Regions from separate parts of the Arthrobacter sp. Cza30 genome, predicted to be linked through region 3. Evidence: riboswitches for the same ligand, from Rfam matches in the RefSeq annotation. Region 3 holds a riboswitch; each other region holds the start of a gene.
What was found. Region 3 has a riboswitch for glycine ahead of gcvH (glycine cleavage system protein GcvH). Riboswitches for the same ligand answer to the same signal wherever they lie in the genome.
Positions count from the first base shown of each region.

Region 1: another riboswitch for glycine. It lies ahead of AC5RVZ_RS05120 (glycine cleavage system aminomethyltransferase GcvT); the one in region 3 lies ahead of gcvH (glycine cleavage system protein GcvH).
Region 2: another riboswitch for glycine. It lies ahead of gcvP (aminomethyl-transferring glycine dehydrogenase); the one in region 3 lies ahead of gcvH (glycine cleavage system protein GcvH).

Region 1 covers NZ_JBNHGA010000001.1:1,115,488-1,120,850, forward strand. Annotated here, with positions in the region: gene nadA (quinolinate synthase NadA) at 1-11, opposite strand, end outside; gene AC5RVZ_RS05110 (NUDIX hydrolase) at 35-754, opposite strand; gene AC5RVZ_RS05115 (MarP family serine protease) at 885-2,060, shown strand; glycine riboswitch at 2,104-2,200, shown strand; glycine riboswitch at 2,202-2,325, shown strand; gene AC5RVZ_RS05120 (glycine cleavage system aminomethyltransferase GcvT) at 2,371-3,543, shown strand; gene gcvH (glycine cleavage system protein GcvH) at 3,540-3,947, shown strand; gene gcvP (aminomethyl-transferring glycine dehydrogenase) at 3,959-5,363, shown strand, end outside.
Region 2 covers NZ_JBNHGA010000002.1:314,614-319,976, reverse strand. Annotated here, with positions in the region: gene AC5RVZ_RS06755 (MFS transporter) at 1-376, shown strand, start outside; gene AC5RVZ_RS06750 (S66 family peptidase) at 413-1,462, shown strand; gene AC5RVZ_RS06745 (mycothiol transferase) at 1,594-2,106, shown strand; glycine riboswitch at 2,233-2,332, shown strand; gene gcvP (aminomethyl-transferring glycine dehydrogenase) at 2,504-5,363, shown strand, end outside.
Region 3 covers NZ_JBNHGA010000002.1:650,512-655,874, forward strand. Annotated here, with positions in the region: gene AC5RVZ_RS08335 (peptidoglycan-binding protein) at 1-629, opposite strand, end outside; glycine riboswitch at 1,048-1,149, shown strand; gene gcvH (glycine cleavage system protein GcvH) at 1,589-1,975, shown strand; gene glyA (serine hydroxymethyltransferase) at 1,972-3,297, shown strand; gene AC5RVZ_RS08350 (L-serine ammonia-lyase) at 3,306-4,721, shown strand; gene AC5RVZ_RS08355 (FadR/GntR family transcriptional regulator) at 4,773-5,363, opposite strand, start outside.

The DNA.
Region 1 (5,363 bases), on a different contig from region 3:
ACGGCGGGCATGGCGGGCCTTCGTTCTTCGGTGATCAGGGACGGGCGTCGAGCGGACCGCGGTCGGCCAGCTCGACGTCCTGGTTGTAGCGGTACAGCCGCGCCGGACGATGGCTGCCGGTGCGGAAGCGGTCGGTGGGGATGAGCGTGCCGGAGTGCTCGACCTGCCGGCGGAAGTTCGCCGGATCCAGGTGCCGGCCGAGGATCGTCTCGTACACCTCGCGGAGCTCGGCCAGGGTGAACTCGTCAGCGAGCAGGCCGTGCGCGATGCGGCTGTAGCCGACCTTGTTGCGCAGACGCCACAGGGCGTAGCCGACGATCTCGTTGTGATCGAACGCCAGCTGCGGCAGCGCGGAGGCATCGAACCACTCGACGTTCTCGACGGATCCGTCGGGCACCTCGTCGGGTCGGATGAGGGCCCAGTAGACGATGGAGACCACGCGGCTGGGGGAGCGGTCGACGGCGCCGAAGGCATAGAGCTGCTCGAGGTAGCTCGGTGCGAGCCCCGTCGTCTCGGCGAGGGTGCGCGATGCCGCGGCATCCAGGCTCTCATCGACATCGAGCCAGCCGCCGGGGAGCGCCCACAGTCCCTGATGGGGGTCCCGCGTTCGGCGGACGAGCGGAAGCACCACGGCGGTGCCGGCGGAGCCGGGAAGCCGGCGAAGAGTGAAGATCACCGTCGAGACGGCGACGCGGATCGCATCGGCCGCGGCCTCGGCGGCGGACGGGGTGGGAAGGGCGGCGGTTCTGGTCATCGTGACTCTTACTCTCGGCTCGATCATAGTGTCACCATGACCAGAAGCCAAACGCCGTCCCTGACGTTGTGATCGAGGCCGCCTCCCAGGCGACCTCAGTACCCTGGCGGGACAAGCCGAAGGGGTGGGGATGATCGTCGTCGACGTGCTGGTGGTGCTCCTTCTGGTGGGCGCGCTGATCGGCGGCATCCGCCGCGGGTTCTTCGCGAGCATCGGAACGCTCGCGGGCCTTGCCGCCGGCGCCGTCGCCGCGTTCTGGCTCACCCCCATGGTGAACGCCTGGGTGCCCTCAGCCGCGTGGCGCGGCGTCGCGGTGCTCGCCACGGCCGTCGGCCTGCTCATCCTGGGTGCCGCGGCGGGAGCGGCGATCGGGCGCGCGCTGCGCTCCGGCGCCGACCGGCTCAAGCTCCGGGTCATCGAGCGCCTGCTCGGCGGTGCGGCATCCGTCGTGGCGGCGGCGCTCGCGCTGGTTCTCGTCGCGCCGGCCATCGCCGTGGCCGGTGTCCCCGCGGTGTCGGCGGCGGTGGGCTCGTCGGCCGTGCTGCGCGGCCTCGACGCCCTCACGCCCCCGTCGATGGATGCGGCGCTCGCGGAACTGCGCAGCGCCGTGATCGAGGACGGGCTGCCCCGCTTCGGCGAGCTCCTCGGGCCGGGTGCCACCGCGCCCGTCGGCCCTCCGGTCGCGCTGGACGATCCCGAGCTCACCCGGGCCGCGGCATCCGTCGCCCGGGTCTCGGGCACCGCCTACGCGTGCGGCCGCGGCTCCACCGGCACCGGCTTCGTCGTCGCGCCCGACCGCGTCGTCACCAACGCGCACGTCGTCGCCGGCGTGGACACGCCGGTGGTCGAGCTGCCGGGAGGCGTCGCACGAGACGGTCGCATCGTCTACTTCGATCCGGTCGACGACCTCGCCGTCATCGCGGTGGACGGCCTGAGCGCCGAACCGCTTCCGTTCTCGGAGACGCTCGGGCCGGGGACGGCCGCGGCGGTGCAGGGCTATCCGCATGGCGGACCGTTCACCATGGTCAACGCCACGGTGCTCTCGACCGGGACGGCGCCGGTGCCCGACATCTACGGCGGGGCGTTCGCCCCGCGGGAGCTGTACTCCCTCGAAGCCGTCGTGCGGCCCGGCAACTCCGGCGGACCGCTCCTCACCGGCGACGGCGCCGTCGCCGGCGTCGTGTTCGCGCGATCGGAGGACGACCCCGACCGCGGCTTCGCCATAACGATGGCCGAGCTCACGCCCGTCGTCGAGCAGGCCCCCTCGCTGAGCGACGCCGTGTCGAGCGGCCGCTGCACCGGCTGACGACGCCGACCGGTATGCTGGCACCGCAAGTCAATACCGGCCAATGACCCGGGCGGGAGAGCCTCGGCAGCACGATCGTCGAGCACCGAAGGAGCAAGCCTCCCCGCCAATCTCTCAGGTACGCGTACCGTCCGGGCCCGGCCGACTCTGGAAAGCGATTCGAGCGCAGCAGGTCGCGCTGGATCCGCCGACGGTGAAACCCCCGGCATCCTTCGACAAGAGGATGCCGCGGTGAAGCTCTCAGGCCTATGACAGAGGGGGAGTTCACAGACGCCGTCCGGCGTCTGCCCGCCCACGAACGGGAGAACTCATGACCGCACCTCGCACCACGGCCCTGCACGAGCGCCACGCGACGCTCGGTGCGTCCTTCACCGATTTCGGCGGCTGGTCCATGCCCGTGCGGTACACGTCCGACCTCGCCGAGCATCACGCGGTGCGCACGGCCGCGGGCCTGTTCGACATCTCCCACATGGCGGAGTTCCTGATCTCCGGCCGGGACGCCGCCCCCTTCCTCGACTACGCCCTCGCCGGCCGCGTCAGCGCCATGGCCGTCGGCAAGGCCAAGTACTCGCTCGTGCTGGCCGAGGCGGGAGGGATCATCGACGACGTCATCGTCTACCGCATCGCCCAGGAGCGCTTCCTCGTGATCGCCAATGCCGGGAACCGGGATGCCGTCGCGGCGGCGTTCGACGACCGTGCGCGCGGGTTCCGTGCGCCGGGACCGGGGGATCCGCTTCCGGAGGGCTCGTTCGCGTTCGTCTCCGGTCAGCCGCGCGCGCTGGTGGAGGACATCACGGACGCGGCGTCGCTGCTGGCGGTGCAGGGGCCCCGCGCTCGGGCCATCCTCGAGCAGACCCCCGGCATCGAGAGCGTGCGCCCGGCGCTCGAAGAGCTCGGCTACTACGCGTGGGCGTCGGGAACCTTCGACGACGCCCCGCTGTTCGTGGCCCGCACGGGCTACACCGGCGAGGACGGCTTCGAGCTTCTCGTGCCGAACGCCGCGGCACCGGCGCTGTGGGACGCGCTGCTGCGCGCCGGCGAGCCGCACGGCCTCGTCCCGGCAGGACTCGCCGCACGCGACACGCTGCGCCTCGAGGCCGGGATGCCGCTGTACGGCCACGAACTCTCGCTGGACGTCCTGCCGGCTCAGGTGGGCCTGGGTCGAGTGGTCGCCGCAGACAAGGAGGACTTCGTCGGGAAGGGCGGGCTCGGCGCGGCCGAGTCGCGCGACGCGCCGGTCCTCGTCGGGCTGACATCCGAGGGGCGCCGCGCCGGCCGCGCCGGCTACGCCGTGATGGACGGCGACACCGCGGTGGGACAGATCACCAGCGGTGCCCTCAGCCCGACGCTCGGGCATCCCATCGCCATGGCGCTGGTGTCCCCGGCGTGCAGCGACCCCGGCACCGAGCTCTTCATCGACGTGCGAGGAACCCGCATCCCCGCGACCGTGACCACCCTGCCCTTCTACAGGAGGAACAAGTGACCGACCTCAGCCGCCTCAAGTACACCGCCGAGCACGAGTGGGTCGCCTTCGACAGCGACCCGTCGACCACGTCGGGGACGATCACCGCGACCGTCGGCATCACCGACTACGCCGCCGACAAGCTCGGCGACGTCGTGTTCGTCGAGCTGCCCGCCGCGGGATCGGCCGTGGCCTCGGCGACCGTCGTGGGTGAGATCGAATCCACCAAGTCCGTCGGCGAGCTGTACGCGCCCCTGAGCGGCGAAGTCGTCGAGGTCAACGACGCCGTCGTCGACGACCCGTCGCTGGTCAACTCCGACCCGTTCGGCGAGGGATGGCTGCTGAAGATCAGCGTCGACGCCGCGACGGTGACGGGCCTGCTCGACCGCGACGCGTACGTCGCGCTCACGGGTGGCGCCGAGTGAACGAGACCATCATGCCGCCGGCGGGCGCACCCGCGGGCTTCGCGGCCCGCCACATCGGAACGGATGCCGCAGCACAGCGCGTCATGCTCGACACGCTCGGCTTCGACTCGGTCGACGCTCTCGTGCGCGCCGCGGTCCCGGCATCGATCCAGACGACGCCGCGCGAGACGAGCAGCATTCCGCGCCCCGCCAGCGAGGCGGAGGCGCTGGCGGAGCTACGCGCGCTGGCGTCGCAGAACCGTCTCGCGCGTCCGATGATCGGCCTGGGCTACTACGACACCTTCACGCCGTCGGTGATCGCGCGCAACGTGCTCGAGAACCCGTCCTGGTACACCGCGTACACGCCGTATCAGCCCGAGATCTCGCAGGGACGCCTCGAGGCGCTCATCAACTTCCAGACGATGGTCACCGATCTCACCGGCCTCGCGACGGCGAACGCGTCGATGCTCGACGAGCCCACCGCCGTGGTCGAGGGCATGCTCGTGGCAAGGCGCGCCTCGAAGTCGGCATCCGACGTCTTCGTCGTCGACGCCGATGCCCTGCCCCAGACCAAGGCCCTGCTGCGGCATCGCGCCACGGCGGTCGGCATCGAGCTCGTCGAGCTCGACCTCGCGCACGGTGCGACGCTGCCCGATGAGCTCTTCGGCGTGTTCCTGCAGTACCCGGGCGCCTCGGGGAACGTCTGGGACCCCGCCGGGGTGGTCGATGCCGCCCACGTCGCGGGCGGTCTGGTCGTCGTCGCGGCGGACCTGCTCGCCCTGACGCTGCTGCGGTCGCCCGGCTCGTTCGGCGCGGACGTCGCCGTCGGCACGACGCAGCGGTTCGGCGTGCCGCTGGGCTTCGGAGGTCCGCACGCCGGATACATGGCGGTCCGCCAGGGTCTGGAGCGTCAGCTCCCCGGGCGTCTGGTGGGAGTCTCGCGGGACGCCGCCGGGCACCCCGCGTACCGGCTGGCCCTGCAGACGCGCGAGCAGCACATCCGCCGCGAGAAGGCGACGTCGAACATCTGCACCTCCCAGGTGCTGCTGGCCGTGATGGCCGCGATGTACGCGGTCTACCACGGCCCGGACGGCCTCCGGGCCATCGCCACCGAGGTCGCCCAGAAGGCCGAGGCGCTCGCCGACCGGCTGCGCTCGTACGGCCTGTCGCTGGCATCCGACTCGTTCTTCGACACCATCCGCGTGACCACGCCCGGTCCCGCCCGCCGCGTGATCGAGCGCGCCCGCTCACTGGGGTACCAGCTGTTCTGGGCCGACGACGCGACCGTGGGGGTCTCGGTGGACGAGACCACCACCGCGGATGACCTCGCCGCTGTCGCGTGGGCGTTCGGGCTGCCGGAGGACGAGTTCCTCGGCGCAGGAGAGCAGGGGGAGCGCGCGGTGGACTTCGCCGACGCGCAGCCGTTGGCCGGGGTGC
Region 2 (5,363 bases), 340 kb from region 3:
TCCGCTGGGCCTGGGCCTGCTGTTCATCGGCTTCTACGCGGCCGGATACGCCGGGCTGCTGCTGTCACCCTCGTTCGGCACCTGGTTGTGGATCACCCTGGCGGGGCTCGGCCAGGGCACCTTTGCGCTGGCCCTGCTGCTGGTGAACCTCCGGACCCGCACCACGGCCGGCGCGGGGCGGCTCTCCGGGTTCGCGCAAGGCATCGGCTACACGGTCGCCTGCGCCGGCCCGCTGATGTTCGGGCTGCTGCGCGAGGCCAGCGGCGGCTGGGGTGCCTCCTTCGGACTGCTGGGCGGTGCCTTGCTCATCCTGGCCGTGGGCCTGGTCATCGTGGGGCGGCCCCGCTATCTGGAGGATTCGGCCCGGGATGAATAGCGGCCGCTTAGGCACAGCCCGTGGTTGGATGGGGAAATGCCGAGCCATGCCCGCGTATCCCCGCCCAAGCTTGAGCCCGGTGACCGGGTCGCGGTTCTCTCCCCGTCCTTTGCTGCCCCGGGGTTCGCGCCGGATGTCCACGAGCAGGCGATGCGTCGACTCAGCGCCGAAACGGGGCTGGTCCCCGTGGAATACCCGACGACCCGGAAGCTTGGCGCTTCCGCCGCGGAACGCGCCGCGGATCTACACGCCGCTTTGTCCGACCCGGCTATCCGGGCCATCCTCGCGACCATAGGCGGCGACGACCAGGTAGCCCTCATTCCCCATCTGGACGCCGGCCTCGCCGCCGCGAACCCCAAGATCTTCATGGGCTACAGCGACAACACGAACCTCTTGAACTGGCTGTGGTCGCTCGGGATAGCGGGCTACTACGGGGGCTCGACCCAGGTGCACCTCGGCGCCGGACCGCACATTGACGACCAGCACCTCGCCTCGCTGAAGGCCGCGCTGTTGACGGGCGGTGAGCTGGAAATTATGGACCCGGGAGAGTCCGAGGACTTCGGGCCGGACTGGCTGACGCCGCAAGCCCTTGTCGACTTCGGCGAACGGGAACCCACGCAGCCGTGGACCTGGGCGGGGCCCGAGCGGGAAGCGACCGGCCGCACGTGGGGCGGCTGCCTGGAAGTCATCGATCAGCTGGCCATGGCCGACCGGCTTCCGCCTCGGGAAGCCCTCGAGGGGTCGATCCTGATCCTTGAAACCAGCGAGGAGTTGCCTCCGGCAGCGTGGGTCAAGAGATGGGTCCGGGCATTGGGGGAACGGGGCGTCCTCTCGGCCGTGGAAGGAGTGCTCGTCGCCCGGCCGCCGGTGAGCAGTCACGGTACGGTCCCGCCGGCGGAGGAGCGGGCACGGCTCCGCGCCGCGCAACGCGATGCAGTCCTCGCCGAGATGAAGCGCTACAACGACCACGCCGTCGTCTGCGTCGGAGTCCCGTTCGGCCATACCCGTCCGCAATGGATCGTGCCCTACGGCGGGACAATGCGGCTCAATGGCCGAGATCGAACCATCACGGCCGATTACAGTTGACCGCCGGGTGGCAGGCGGTCCGGGCGGCGGATGCGCGGGCACCGGGACCGCCCCCCCTGCCGGCGGGCACGCATTCCTCGCCGCGGCCCCGGCCGGTAAGCTGGCGCCACAGTCGACCGGCGGGAGGCGCCATGAAGTTCAACGACCTGCTCGCAGATGCCTACGGCAGGATCCAGGAACGCGTCCACTTCGTGTTGGACGGGCTGGACGCCGGACAGTTGGCCACCCGGCCCGGCGGCGACAGCAACTCGATCGCCTGGCTGGTCTGGCATCTGACGCGCATCCAGGACGACCATATTGCCGATGTCGCCGGCACGGACCAGTACTGGCTGACCGGCTGGGCGGAGCGGTTCGACCTGCCGCTGCCGCGAAAAGACCATGGCTACGGCCACACGTCCGAGCAGGTAGCGGCCGTCCGGGTCGAATCGGCCGACCTGCTGCGCGGCTATTACGACGACGTCCATGCCGGCACCCTGAAGTACCTCGCCGGGCTGAGCGAGGATGACCTGGACCGGATCGTGGACACCCGGTGGGACCCGCACGTCAGCCTGGGGGTGCGGCTGGTCAGCGTCCTGGACGACTGCCTGGAGCACATCGGGCAGGCCGCCTACGTGAAGGGCATGCTCTCGCGCACCGAAGCGTAGCCGCGGCCACGCGGGTTCCGGCGCCCCCGCGGCGGCCGCACACCGCGCCGTCGGGCGTCGCCGCCTTGTTGCCCGCCAGCCGCTGGACTACCATTCAAGGAGTCAGACACAACTGCATACAGCCTTCGACATGCGGCGGGAGAGTCCTGCTGGGTACCAGTCAGCAGGCGCCGTAGGAGCAATACCTCCCCAGGAATCTCTCAGGCCCCTGTACCGCCGCGGAGAGGCAACTCTGGAAAGCAGCCGGACCGTTCAGGACCGGCTCACCGACGGTGCAAGCAGGAGGCGGCCCCCTGGGCCGCAGCCTGCGGAATCTCTCAGGTTCAGTCACAGAGCGGGGAGGAACCCTTCACTACCGGCATGGTCCGCCCAGCCGGGGATAACTGGAGTTCCTCACATGACGGCTAAGTCCACCAGCGCTACCCGGCCCGGCAGCGCCTCCTTCACCGACCGACACATTGGTCCGCGCCGGAACGACGCGGAAACCATGCTCAAGCAGTTGGGCTACGGCAGCATCGACGACCTGGTGGACGCGGCCGTGCCCGCCGACATCCGCCAGCAGGAACCGCTGGCGCTGCCCGCCGCCCGCAGCGAGTCCCAGGTCCTCGGGGACCTGCGCGCCCTCGCCGCGAAGAACGTGACGGCCGTGCAGATGATCGGCCAGGGCTACTACGACACCATCACGCCGCCGGTGATCCGCCGCAATGTGGTGGAGGACCCGGCCTGGTACACCGCCTACACGCCCTACCAGCCGGAAATCTCGCAGGGCCGGCTGGAGGCGCTGCTGAACTTCCAGACCATGGTCCAGGACCTCACCGCGCTGCCGATCGCCAACGCCTCGCTGCTGGACGAAGCCACCGCCGTGGCCGAAGCGGTGCTGCTGATGCGCCGGTCCAACAAGTCCAAGTCCGCCGGCAAGACCGTGCTGGACGCGGACCTGCTGCCGCAGACCATCGCCGTCGTCAAGGGCCGGGCCGAAGCGCTGGACTTCGACGTAGAGGTTGCCGACCTCTCCGCTGGCCTGCCGGACGGCGACATCTCGGGCATCGTGCTGCAGCAGCCGGGAGCCTCCGGCCGGGTGTTCGACCAGGCTCCGGTGATCGCGCAGGCCAAGGAGCGCGGCGCCTTGGTCACCGTGGCCGCCGACCTGCTGGCGCTGACCCTGATCACGCCGCCCGGCGAGCAGGGCGCGGACATCGCCGTCGGCAACACCCAGCGTTTCGGCGTGCCGCTCTTCTTCGGCGGCCCGCACGCCGCCTACATGGCCGTCCGCAAGGGGCTGGAGCGCTCCTTGCCCGGCCGCCTGGTGGGCGTCTCGAAGGACGACGCCGGCCGCCCCGCCTACCGCCTGGCGCTGCAGACCCGTGAGCAGCACATCCGCCGCGAGAAGGCCACCTCCAACATCTGCACCGCGCAGGCGCTGCTGGCCGTCGTTGCCAGCATGTACGCCGTCTACCACGGCCCCGAGGGCCTGAAGGCGATCGCGCAGCACGCCAATGAGGCCGCCCGCACCCTGGCCGGCGCGCTCACCGGCGCCGGCTACGCGCTGGCGGCCGACCGGTTCTTCGACACCCTCACGGTGAAGGCTCCGGGCAAGGCCGCGGAAGTCGCCGCCGCCGCGGAGGCCAAGGGCGTGAACCTGCGCCGCATCGACGCCGACCACGTTGGCATTTCCGCCGATGAAACAACGACGCCGGAGCACCTCACCCTGGTCGCGGAGGCCTTTGGCGTGGAGGACGCCGCCGGCAAGATCGCCGAAGCGGCGGAGAACACCGGCTTCGAACTGCCGGACGACCTGCTGCGCAGCTCCTCCTACCTGGACCATCCGGTGTTCCACAGCCACCGCTCCGAGACCCAGATGCTGCGCTACCTGCGCCGGCTGTCGGACCGCGACCTGGCCCTGGACCGGACCATGATCCCGCTGGGCTCGTGCACCATGAAGCTGAACGCGACTGCGGAAATGGAGGCGATGACCTGGCCGGAATTCGCGTCCATCCACCCGTTCGCCCCGGCCAGCCAGACCGCCGGCTGGCGAGAGCTGATCACCGATCTGGAGGAACGCCTCGCGGCGATCACCGGCTACGCCGGCGTCTCCATCCAGCCCAACGCCGGTTCGCAGGGCGAATACGCCGGCCTGCTCGCCATCCGCCGCTACCACCTGGCCAACGGCGACGACCAGCGCGACGTCTGCCTGATCCCCGCCTCCGCGCACGGCACCAACGCCGCCTCGGCCGTGCTGGCCGGCATGAAGGTCGTAGTGGTCGCGACGGCACCGGACGGCACCATCGACCACGCCGACCTGCGCGCGAAGATCGACCAGCACGCCGACGCGCTGTCGGCCATCATGATCACTTATCCGTCGACGCACGGCGTGTACGACGCCGATGTGCGCGACGTGTGCGAGGCGGTCCATGCCGCCGGCGGGCAGGTGTACATCGACGGGGCCAACCTCAACGCGCTGGTAGGACTCGCGCAGCCGGGCAAGTTCGGCGGCGACGTCTCCCACCTGAACCTGCACAAGACCTTCTGCATCCCGCACGGCGGCGGCGGCCCCGGCGTCGGGCCGGTAGCGGTGGCCGAACACCTGGTGCCGTTCCTGCCGGGCAACGCCGCGCTGGCCGAACACGAAGGCAAGGGCGTGCCCGTCTCGGCCAGCGAGTACGGCTCGGCCGGCGTGCTGCCGATCTCCTGGGCCTACGTGGCCATGATGGGGGCAGAGGGCCTGACCGAGGCAACGAAGAGCGCCCTGCTGGCCGCCAACTACGTCGCCGCCCGGCTGAACGAGCACTTCCCGGTGCTCTACACCGGCAACGACGGGCTGGTCGCGCACGAGTGCATCCTGGACCTGCGCGAACTCACCGCCAAGTCGGGGGTGACCGCCGAGGACGTGGCCAAGCGCCTGATCGACTATGGCTTCCACGCGCCCACCCTGTCCTTCCCCGTGGCCGGCACCCTGATGGTGGAGCCGACCGAGTCCGAGGACCTGGCGGAGATTGAGCGGTTTATCGACGCGATGATCGCGATCAAGGGTGAAATCGACCAGGTGATCGCCGGCGACTTCCCGCTCGACGCCAGCCCGCTGCGCCTGGCCCCGCACACCGCCGCCGCCGTGGTCAGCTCCGACTGGGACCGGCCGTACACCCGGGAGCAGGCCGCCTTCCCGGTACCGGGCCTGCAAGTGGACAAATACTTCGCCCCGGTCGGACGGATCGACGGCGCCGGCGGCGACCGCAACCTGATTTGCAGCTGCCCGCCGC
Region 3 (5,363 bases):
TTCGCGGCCACCGCGGCGTCGATCGGCGCGGCAACGTTGGCGTTGGCGGCAACGGCGCCGTTGATCGGGGCGGCAATATCGGCGTCCGCGGCCAGATTAACGTTGACGTTGAGCAGGTTCCCGTCGAGGGTCGACCCAAGGCCTTCCGTGACGGATCCGGTGTCGGGCAGGGTGCCGTCGGGAAGCAGCGCAGGGGCAGTTGCCTCCTGCCCGGTGGCCTTCTGGGCAAGGCCAGAATCACCGACGGCGGCGCCCGTCCCGGCAGCGGACCCGGCCGTAGTCCCGGCATCCTCCACAGTGTCATTGCCCTGGTCGATGGTGCTGTCCTGGGTGGACTCGGCGGTCGCGTCGGCGGTGATGCCCTGGTTGATGATGACTCCCTGGTCGGACAGGGCCTGCGCCGTGGAGCCGGCCGAGAGGAGGTTGGCCGAGGCCGCGGCATCGATGGGGGCCGCCACGTTGGCGTTCGCCGCGACGGCCAGGTCGATCGGCGCGGCCGCATCGATGGCCAGGTCGAGATCGGCATTCAGATCCAGGATGGACGCGACTTCCTTGTCCGGCAGCGCGGTCCCGGACTGCGATTCGAGTTCCTCCGGCGATAGCGGCGTGCGTCCCATGTCGTTGCTCATCAAAATCTCCGTCTCCGGCGCAAAGCGCCATTCGTTCCAACCCGTTGTCGAAACCTGTCGACTCTTGTCAACGGCCCGGCGGTACCGGCGCCTTGGTCATCAGCCTTCCTCTCGACGACATCAACGGAAAGCATACTGATGAATCCATTCATTGTGTAGGCATCGGCGTTCTCCCGGACGCGCAGCGGCGCACGCGACCCTGGACGGGTGCCGGCACTACCGGAGAGGCGGCCGGCGAGATCGGAGAGTGGCGGCCGCCGGGACCGGAGAGTGACGGCTAGCGGGACGGGACCTTGAATTGGCGGCCGGCGCAAACCTTGGAGCGGCGACGGGGCCCGATGTTTGGCGGCGGCAATTTGGGATCCCACCGGCCCTGCGTGTAGGGTGTGAGGCGAATCACCCACAACTGAATGCCTTTCGAACCGCGGCGGGAGAGTCCTCTCCGCACACCATCCGGGCAGGCGCCGTAGGAGCAAATCCTCCCCAGGAATCTCTCAGGCCCATGTACCGCCGCGGCGAGGCAACTCTGGAAAGCAGTCAGGCAGCAGCCTGGCTCACCGACGGTGCAAGCGGAACACACTCCGCGGAATCTCTCAGGTCAGATACAGAGCGGGGAGGAACCCCAATCCCAGCCGAGCCCTCGGGCCGGCCCGATCTTGGAGTTCCTCATGACTTCCTACCTGCAGCGGCGCGTCCTCCGCAGACATTCAAAGACTTGGTTGCCGGCCCTGGCCCCACCTTGATCCCCGCCCCGTCGTTCCCGGTGCCCGGCGCCCTGATCCTCGAGCCAAGGAGTCCGGGGATCTGGCGGCCAGCGACCGCTTCATCGAAGCCATGATCGCCGTCCGCACGTGCTTCCGCGCACTAAGCGTCACGGCGAACAAAAACGGGTGCACTACAGGGGCCGAGGCGACCTCCTCTCATCTCCTCAACAAAAGCGTGTTAAGAAAGGCATCACAGTGAGCAAAGTCAACGCCGAACTACGATACTCCGCGGAGCACGAATGGGTGGCCGCCGACGGTTCCGGCCCGTCCAGGATCGGCGTCTCTGCCGTGGCAACCGAGGCGCTGGGCGACATCGTGTACGTGGATCTCCCCGAGGTCGGTACCGTCGTGACGGCCGGCGAGACCTGCGGTGAAATCGAGTCCACCAAGTCCGTTTCGGACCTCTACTCCCCGGTGACCGGCGAGGTCATCGAAGTCAACGGCGACGCCGTGGCCGATCCCGCCGTGATCAACGATGACCCCTACGGTGCCGGCTGGCTGTTCACCGTCCAGGTGTCGGAGGAAGGCCCGCTGCTCTCCGCCGAGGAGTACGCCTCCGCCAACGGTGGTGAAGTAGCATGACCGCGGCAATGACGGCGGTCGCCAGCACCAGCCTGAACGCGGACCTGGGTGTCCTCGATCCGGAAATCGCCGCCCAGATCGACAATGAGCTGCGCCGCCAGCAGTCCGGGCTGGAAATGATCGCCTCGGAGAACCACACCCCCGTCGCCGTCATGCAGGCGCAGGGCTCGGTGCTGACCAACAAGTACGCCGAGGGTTACCCGGGGCGCCGGTACTACGGCGGCTGCGAGCACGTCGACGTGATCGAGCAGCTGGCCATCGACCGGGTCAAGGAGCTGTTCGGCGCCGGCTTCGCCAACGTCCAGCCGCACTCCGGCGCGCAGGCCAACGCCTCTGTGATGCACGCCCTGATCAAGCCCGGCGACACGATCCTGGGCCTGAACCTGGCCCACGGCGGGCACCTGACCCACGGCATGAAGATCAACTTCTCCGGCAGGCTCTACAACGTGGCCGCCTACGGCGTCTCCGAGGAGGACCACCGGGTCGACATGGCGGAGGTGGAGCGGCTGGCGCACGCGCACCAGCCGCAGCTGATCATCGCCGGCTGGTCCGCCTACCCGCGCGAACTCGACTTCGCGGAATTCCGCCGGATCGCCGACGACGTCGGGGCGTACCTGATGGTGGACATGGCGCACATCGCCGGCCTGGTGGCCGCCGGCCTGCACGCCAGCCCGGTGCCGCACGCCCACGTGGTCACGTCCACCACGCACAAGACGCTGGCGGGTCCGCGCGGCGGCATCATCCTGACCAACGAGGCGGACATCGCCAAGAAGATCAATTCCGCGGTGTTCCCCGGCCAGCAGGGCGGGCCGCTCGAACACGTCATCGCGGGCAAGGCCGTGGCGTTCAAGGTTGCCGCCTCCGAAGAATTCGCCGACCGCCAGCAGCGCACGCTGGCGGGCGCACGCATCCTGGCCGAGCGGCTGTCGCAGCAGGACGTCGCGGAGAAGGGCATCACGGTGCTGACCGGCGGCACCGACGTGCACCTGGTCCTGGTTGACCTGCGCAATTCCGAGCTGGACGGCCAGCAGGGCGAGGACCTGCTGGCGGCCATCGACATCACGGTGAACCGCAACGCGGTGCCGTTCGACCCGCGGCCGCCCATGGTCACCTCCGGCCTGCGCATCGGCACGCCGGCGCTGGCCACCCGCGGCTTCGGCGACGCGGCGTTCCGCGAGGTCGCGGACATCATCGCCGAGGCCCTCATCGCCGGGCCGGCCGCTGACCTGTCCGGTATGAAGACCCGGGTGGAGGCACTGGCCCAGGCGCATCCGCTCTACCCGGACCTGGCACCGGTTTCCACGCCCACCGAAGGGCGCTGAGGAGCCTCATGGCCGTAGGCGTCTTCGACCTCTTTACCGTAGGCATCGGTCCGTCCAGTTCGCACACCGTCGGTCCGATGCGGGCGGCCGCCGTCTTTGCCGGTGAACTGGTGTCACGCGGCGTGCTGGACCGGGTGGCAGGGCTGCGGGTGGACCTGTACGGGTCCCTCGCGGCCACCGGCCGCGGCCACGGCACGTTCACGGCGGTGATGCTCGGGCTGGAAGGTTTCCAGCCCGAGCAGATCCTGCCGGACGACGTCGAATCCCGGCTGGCAAAGATGGCCTCGACCGGCGAGTTGCAGTTGTGCGCGCGGGTCGAGGGCTCGGCCGGACGGGTCCTGGACTACCGGGTCGAGGACATGGTGCAGCATCCGCTCACCGTGCTGCCCCGGCACACCAACGGGATGAAATTCCAGGTGACCGACGACGCCGGCGCCGTCCTTCACGAGGCGACGTTCTTTTCCGTGGGCGGCGGCTTCGTGGTCCGCGACGGCGAGGAAGGTGCGGCGGCCCGGGAGCTCGATGCCGCCCAGGAGACGCTCCCCTACCCCTTCCGGACGGCGGCGGAACTGCTGAAACACTGCCGCAACACCGGCCTGGGCATCAGCGACATCATGATGCTCAACGAGAAGGCCTCGCGCTCCGAGGCGGAGATCCGTGCCGGCTTGATCCACATCTGGCAGGTGATGGAGGACTGCAAGGACTCCGCCATCAGGCGCGAAGGTTTCCTGCCCGGCGGGCTGAACGTCCGCCGCCGGGCCCCGGCCTGGCATGAGCGGCTGCGCAAGGAGGACAAGGACCGGGACCACAAATACTGGCAGGAATGGGTCAACCTGGTGGCCCTGGCCGTGAACGAGGAGAACGCCTCGGGAGGCCGCGTCGTCACCGCACCGACCAACGGAGCGGCCGGCATCATCCCCGCGGTCATGTTCTACGCCACGCACTACGCGCCGGGCATGGACAAGGCGACGCAGGCGGACAAGGAAGACGTCATCGTGAAATTCCTGTTGGCGGCCGCCGCCGTCGGGGTCCTCTACAAGGAGCAGGCCTCCATCTCCGGCGCCGAGGTCGGCTGCCAGGGCGAAGTGGGTTCCGCGTCCTCCATGGCCGCAGCGGGACTGGCCGAGGTGATGGGCGGCAGTCCCGCGCAGGTGGAAAATGCCGCCGAGATCGCGATGGAGCACAACCTGGGGCTGACCTGCGACCCGATCGGCGGCCTGGTGCAGATCCCCTGCATTGAGCGCAACGCCATCGGCGCCGCCAAAGCCGTGAACGCGGCCAAGATGGCGCTCTGGGGCGACGGGACGCACCGCGTCTCGCTGGACGAAGTCATCATCACGATGCGCGAAACCGGCAAGGACATGAGCTCCAAGTACAAGGAAACCGCGATGGGAGGCCTGGCCGTCAACGTCGTCGAGTGCTAGGCGCGCCCGGTCAGGCGAAGACCCGCGGGCGCCGGTATGGTGCCCCCGTATTCACTGTCCCTTTTCGGTGTGGCCCTTGATGTCGATCAGGTGCTCCTCCATGGCATCGAAGGCCCCGTCGCCGTCGCGTGCCAAAACTGCCTCGAAAATGCGGCCGTGCCACATGACAGAGCTCCGGACGCGTTCCAGCGTCAGGAATTCGTCGGCACGCGAGGGGGCCATCAGGTCGTTGGACATCGCCAACAATTCGGTCAGCAGCGGGTTCAGGGACAGCCGGGCCAGTTCCGCATGGAAATCCAGATCGAGTTTTCTTAATTCCGCGTTCGAGGGCTGGGAGCGGGCCGCCTCTTTGGTGGCCGCATCGAGGATCGACCGCAATTTGGATACCTGGCCACGCGCCCTGATGGCCGCCCGCTTGGCGATCCCCGGTTCGATGACAAGGCGGAGATCCATGACGTGATTCATCGGGTCACCGGCACCGGCGCTGCCGCCCAGCGACGAGGAGCCGAAGGCCAAAAGCGGTTCGTCGGCTACGTAGGTGCCGCTGCCAGGGCGGCGATACAGCAGGCCGACCGCCTCGAGCTCGCGCAGGGCTTCCCGCACCGTATTCCTGGACAAGCGGTAATTCTCGGCGATTTCCCG